One region of the Blautia faecicola genome, then DNA from elsewhere that is predicted to be linked to it. Evidence: predicted binding sites of a transcription regulator. Region 1 holds the regulator's gene; the other holds the start of a gene.
The links. The regulator Rex, encoded in region 1, represses fermentation and respiration genes when NADH is low (regulators of the CRP and FNR family bind a similar motif). The targets are predictions, from matches to a motif close to ATTGTTAANTANTTAACAAT.
Positions count from the first base shown of each region.

Region 2: the regulator Rex is predicted to act here: its motif matches at 1,479-1,498, upstream of ETP43_RS05455 (oxidoreductase).

Region 1 is NZ_SDKC01000001.1:1,761,107-1,764,539, reverse strand. Features, by position in the region: gene ETP43_RS07955 (ABC-F family ATP-binding cassette domain-containing protein) at 1-987, opposite strand, end outside; gene ETP43_RS07950 (redox-sensing transcriptional repressor Rex) at 1,139-1,792, shown strand; gene ETP43_RS07945 (NAD(P)H-hydrate dehydratase) at 1,905-3,433, shown strand, end outside; gene alr (alanine racemase) at 3,430-3,433, shown strand, end outside.
Region 2 is NZ_SDKC01000001.1:1,221,333-1,224,765, forward strand. Features, by position in the region: gene ETP43_RS05455 (oxidoreductase) at 1-1,243, opposite strand, end outside; gene ETP43_RS05460 (GNAT family N-acetyltransferase) at 1,663-2,259, shown strand; gene ETP43_RS05465 (MATE family efflux transporter) at 2,427-3,433, shown strand, end outside.

The sequences.
Region 1 (3,433 bases):
CGTCAATACATCATTTCCACTGACCACTCGCGGTGTCAGTTCCAGATGCATCTCCGTATTTTCTTCCACCGGTTTATCCAGCACTTCGATCTTATCCAGCATCTTTTCGCGGCTCTCCGCACGTTTGATTGATTTTTCGCGGTTAAAAGATTTTAACTTTGCGATAACTTCTTCCTGATGCTTGATTTCCTGCTGTTGATTCATCCATGCTTTGTATTCCGCATCACGGATCATCGCTTTTTTCTCCGCATATGCAGAATAATTACCCATAAAGGTACGAACGTGTCCCCGGTCGATCTCAACCACCTTCGTCACGACACGATCCAGAAAATACCGGTCATGGGAGACAATAAATACAGCTCCTTTATAGTTAATGAGATATGTCTCCAGCCATGCGATCGAGTCCATATCCAGGTGGTTGGTCGGCTCGTCAAGAAGAATGATATCCGGATTGGATAACAGCAGGCGGCCGAGCGCCACACGGGTCTTCTGACCACCGGATAACGTACCGATCTTTCTGGAAAAATCCTCTTCCTCAAAGCCAAGACCTTTTAATACCCCCACAACCTCACTGCGGCAGGCATATCCGCCTTCCAGTTCGAACTGATGGGTCAGACGGGAGTAGGAAGAGAGCAGTTCATCCAGTTCCCGGCCGGTCAGCGTCTTCATCTGCTGTTCCATCGTACGGATCTTTTCTTCCATATCGAGCAGATATTGTTTGACAGAAAGCAGTTCCTCGTAGATGGTATTATCCCCGCTGACTTCCTGATGCTGTGCCAGATAACCGAGCGTTTTCCCTTTGGCAATAACTACCTCACCGGAATCTGCCGGTATTTCCTGCATGATAATTTTTAACAGGGTGGACTTACCGGCTCCGTTCGGTCCAATCAGTGCTGCCTTTTCCCGCTCTTCCAGATGAAAGGACACATCCTGTAAAATATCATCGGTTACGAATGATTTATTGATATTCTGACATGATAAAATCATGAAAAACCTCCTTAAATTTCACAAGTCTACCGAATATTATACATGAATGAGGAAAATTCGCAAGAAAATCGCAACAAAATCCCTAAGATTATTTGACAAACTTTTCACACTTAACTATAATAAAACTAATATGATGCAGGAGGAAAGCAGTGTGGAGGAAAAAGATATATCAAGAGCAGTCATCAAACGGCTCCCCCGATATTATCGTTATCTGGGAGAACTGATGGAAGATGGCGTAGAGAGAATCTCGTCCAATGAGTTGAGCGGACGGATGAAAGTGACAGCATCTCAGATCCGGCAGGATCTGAACAATTTTGGTGGATTTGGACAGCAGGGATACGGATATAATGTAAAATATCTCCATTCGGAAATTGCGAAAATCCTGGGTCTGGATCGCACACACAATATGATCATCGTAGGTGCCGGTAATCTCGGTCAGGCACTTGCCAATTATACGCAGTTTGAAAAACAGGGATTTAAGATTGTGGGAATCTTCGATGTAAACCCGGTCATGCGGGGAGTTTCCGTGCGTGGCATCGAGATTCGTATGATTGATGAACTTCCGGAATTTGTAAAAAATAATCATGTGGAGATTGCAACACTGACTCTTCCAAAAGCAAAAGCACTTGATATGGCGAAACTTCTGGTAGATGTGGGAGTAAAAGCGATCTGGAACTTTGCACATACCGACCTGAACCTTTTCATGCCGGATGATGTGATTGTGGAAAATGTACACCTTTCGGAAAGTCTGATGCGGCTGTCTTATAACCTGAGCCGCTTTGAGAAAGACCACCTACAGGAATAAAGAAAATTTCAGCGAGGCTGCTGCCGAAAAGGGCAGCAGCTTTTTTGCATTACACGTCAATCATTGGTCCGGTGGACCAAGTTTGATGATAGTGACAGGAGAGATCATAACTATGCAGATTTTAGTAACAGGAGAACAGATGAAACAGCTGGATCAGGCTACGATCCAAACGATGGGGATTCCGTCCCTGGTTTTGATGGAGCGGGCGGCACTTGCTGTATTTGATTGTCTGAGACAGCATTTTTCTCTGAAAAAAACACTGGTTGTGTGTGGTTCCGGCAATAACGGAGCGGATGGTATGGCAGTTGCAAGACTGCTGCATCTGGCAGGGTATTCGGTGGATCTATATCTGGCGGGCAATCCCGCTTCTTTTACCGAAGAGATGAAGATCCAATGGCAGGCAGCCAAAAATTATCAGGTATCCATAGTCAACAACTGCCGGTTTTCTGAATATACTACTATCGTAGATGCACTTTTTGGCGTCGGATTATCCCGGGAATTGTCAGGAAAATATCAGACTCTGGTGGATGCGATCAATGCTTCCGGCGTTCCGGTTCTCGCGGTGGATATTCCTTCCGGCATCCATGCGGGAACGGGACAGGTTATGGGAACCGCTGTCCGGGCAGCAGAAACCGTTACGTTTGCCTACCGCAAACTAGGGATAAGCCTGTATCCGGGAACCGTCTATGCTGGTAACGTCCAGGTAAAAGATGTCGGAATCTACGGTGCATCCAAAGGAATTTATGCATTGGATAAAGAAGCCATTTCCTGGCTTCCCGCGCGGGATCCGGGAGGTAATAAAGGAACCTTCGGAAAAGTCCTTCTGATTGCGGGCAGCCGCAACATGAGCGGCGCCGCGTATTTTTCCTCGAAAGCAGCACTTGTAAGCGGTGCCGGAATGGTCCGTATCCTGACCGATGAGAGCAACCGGACGATCTTACAGCAGCAGTTTCCGGAAGCCATGCTCTCGGTTTACGATTCCTCCATGCAGCACGAGAAACTTGCAGATGTTCTGAAAAAAGCCATGCACTGGGCAGATGTAATTGCGATTGGTCCGGGGCTTTCCACTTCCAAAACAGCAGAGGATTTGCTGCAAATGGTATTGACATTCCGCCAGAGCAAGCCTATAGTCATGGATGCAGATGCTTTAAATCTTCTGGCAAAACGAAAAGATCTGCAATCACAGTGTGACGCTTCCTGTATCCTGACACCCCATATGGGAGAGATGAGCCGACTGGCAGACTGCACCATCGGTGATCTGAAGGCACATCCGCAGGAAGCTATGGAAACTTTGTACAGACAATGTCCGTGTACTCTGATCATGAAAGACGCACGCACCTGGATCCGGACAGCAGACGGAGTATATTATCTGAACCTGACCGGTAATCATGGGATGGCTACTGCGGGTTCCGGCGATGTTCTATGCGGGATCACAGCAGGACTGCTGGCGCAGGGGATGCGTTCTTCTCAGGCAGCACCATTTGCCGCATGGCTTCATGGAATTGCCGGTGATCACGCTGCACAGGAAAAAGGAGCGCGTTCCATGACTGCCTCAGATATCCTTTCGGGGCTTTGTGTACAATTGCAGATGCTTGATCGAAAAATTGCCAGAAAAGAAGATACAGGAGAAAATAATTATGA
Region 2 (3,433 bases), 540 kb from region 1:
TTTCTTCCAGAAGGAAAGTGTTACATCCTACCTCAGCAGCTGTACAGGCAGCTTCCAGACCTGCGGTACCTCCACCGATCACAACTACGTTACAGTTTTTATTGACTTTTTGGGATCTGTAGGTATCGCCTTCGAGTACGGACGGGTTGACCGTACAACGGATCGGACGGTTGAAGCCGATACGGTTTCCGGCACATCCGATGTTACAGGAGATACATTTGCGGATATCACATTCGTGACCGGTTGCAACTTTATTTACCCATTCCGGATCCGCGATCAGTCCACGGCCCATACCGATCAGATCAGCATCGCCGTCAGCCAGGATCTTTTCCGCAACTTTCGGATCACGGATATTTCCCATGGAGATACATGGTTTGCCGAATTTTTCTTTGACAGCTCTTGGCATGTAGGAACGCCATCCGTCTTTCATATAATTGGCATCGATCTGATACTGGATGGAGCTGTTCAGACCACAGGATACGTCGAAGATATCCACTTCTTCCTGTACATATTCCAGATATTTCAGAGTATCTTCCAGTGTGTTTCCACCTTCTACCATCTCATCTGCACTCAGACGCAGCATGATCGGAAAGAAAGGTCCTACCTGTTTTCTGACTTCTTCGATGACCATACGGCAGAAACGTGTTCTGTTTTCTACGGAACCACCGAATTCGTCAGTACGTTTGTTGGTGGTAGGAGAGAGGAACTGGCTGATCAGGTAAGAATGACCTGCATGGATCTCTACAGCGTCAAAACCTGCAATCTGTGCACGTTTTGCGGCCTGTCCGTATTTTTTTACGATATCCAGGATCTCGTCTTTGGTCAGAGGGCGCGGGATATCGCCGCCGGCTTTGGTCGGTACATCAGAGGCAGATACCGGCTGCATGTTGATACGGGATGATACTGCCGAAGCACCGGCATGGTTGATCTGAATAGCCACACAGGTACCGTATCGATGGATATTTTCGCAGAACTTGAACAGACGAGGCAGATAATTGTCATGATCGATACGCAGCTGAGTGGTACCGTTGGAGCCCTGCGGAGAGTCTACACTGGCGTTTTCCACGATGATCAGACCGGTACCGCCTTTGGCACGCTGCTCATAATAGTTAATATGAAGAAAACTCATTTCACCGTTCTGTTCACCATAGTTGGTACCCATTGGCATCATGGTGATACGGTTTTTGATAGTCATATTTTTCACTGTCAATGGGGTGAAGATATGCTGATAATTGCCTTTCATAAAGAAACCTCCCTGAGATTTTTGTAGGTGATGGGGCAAAAAGTGTTTTGACCCATTTGATACCGGATTATTCCGTACTTCGTACTCTTACAATCCTCAAAAACATTCGTGATCCGCGCATTTTTCTTTGGGAAATGGCTGCTTACTCATGTTTTCGGCGAGTCCCAAGGTCAGAAATCTTCATGCAGGCAAGCTTGCGGCAGACTTACGACTTTTTGACTCTGGGTATCATGTATGTGTTAATTATATAACAAAAATATAACAAGTACTAATTCGTATTATTTGCGGTATGATAAAAAAATTCTATCGGTTATTATAAATTTTGTTAAATAAAAAACGACTGAAATACGGATTCACATTGCATATCGGGCGGTGGAATGGTAAGATAAAACATATGTTTGAAAAAGGAGAGGGATAGCATGAAAGAAGAACTGACGATCCGGGTGGCAAAGCCGGAGGATGCAAAAGTGCTTCTGAAAATCTATGCGCCGTATGTGGAGAAAACAGCGATCACATTCGAATATGAAGTACCGCCGGAGGAAGATTTTGCCGGACGGATCCGTCATATTCTGACGAAATACCCATATCTGGTACTGGAAGAAAACGGGGAGCTTCTGGGGTATGCGTATGCAGGGACGTTCAATGAGCGATCTGCTTGCGACTGGGCGGTAGAGACGACGATCTATATCCGGGAAGATCAAAAAAAGAGAGGGCTTGGAAAGAAGATGTATGCGGCACTGGAGCAGGTGTTGAAAAAGCAAAATATTACAAATCTGAATGCCTGCATCAGTGTGCCGGAAGTGCCGGATGAACATCTTGACCGCAACAGCATGGATTTTCATCATCATCTGGGATACCGGCTGGTGGGAGAATTTTATCAGTGCGGGTATAAGTTTGATACCTGGTATCACATGGTGTGGATGGAGAAAATAATCGGCGAACATCAGAAAAAACAGCCGGCGATGATCCCGTTTCCGGAACTTTTAAAGAAAAATCCGACACCATGGGAAGTATAAAATCAGAGAGAACAAAAAACTGTAACTATTCTGCAGACAGTACCTGTGAGGATACTGAACAGGTATGAAAAATTTACGATGCCGGTGACAGTTCGTCAAGATACTGTCCGGGCAAAAAGCGGATGAAGCACAAAAAGGAAAATATGATGTAAGGAGAATTATATTATATGGAAGGAAATTTGACGAAGGGTCCTATTCTGAAGACGCTGACCAAACTGGCGATACCGATCATGGCGTCTTCGTTTCTGGGGACTTTATATAACATTACCGATATGGCGTGGATCGGACTGCTCGGTTCAAAGGCAGTGGCGGGTATCGGCGTGGGAGGCATGTTTATCTGGCTGTCGCAGGGATTTGCGTCCATGGCAAGGATGGGCGGACAGGTACAGGTGGCACAGTGCGTCGGAAGAGGAGATAAGAAAAAGGCTCATGGGTATGCACAGGCTGCGGTTCAGCTGGCAGCTATTATGGGAATTCTGTATGCGATCGTTGCGCTGATTTTTACAAAGCAGATGATCAGATTTTTCAAACTGGAAGATCCGGAGGCGTATGCGTCGGCGTTTATTTATACGAAGATCGCCTGCGGGCTGATCGTCTTTTCGTTCTTATCGGTGACTCTGACGGGTATCTATACGGCACAGGGAGATTCGAAAACGCCGTTTTATGCGAATCTGATCGGATTAGCGACAAATATGATTCTGGATCCGCTCCTGATTCTCGGGCCGGGACCACTGCCGAAACTGGGCGCGGCAGGCGGAGCAATCGCCACGGTAACGGCACAGTTTATCGTTATGAGTATCATGATTCTGGGAATTGTGAAACAGAAAAAAGAAAATGTATTAAAGGGCATCTCGGTATTTGAAAAAATCCCGGCAGAATATCTGCGAGGGATCTGTAAGATCGGAATTCCCACGGCACTGCAGGGAATGGCATACTGTGTGATCTCGATGGTGATCACCCGTATGGTATCCGCTTTTGGTGCGGAAGCAATCGCCACACAGCGAGTGGGCGGACAGATCGAATCGATCTCGTGGAATACGGCGGACGGATTTGCCACCGCGTTAAATGCATTTATCGCACAGAACTATGGTGCGGGAGAGATGGGACGTGTAAAGAAGGGCTATCGGGCGTCGCAGTGGACGGTTGGCATCTGGGGACTGTTCATCACGGTGCT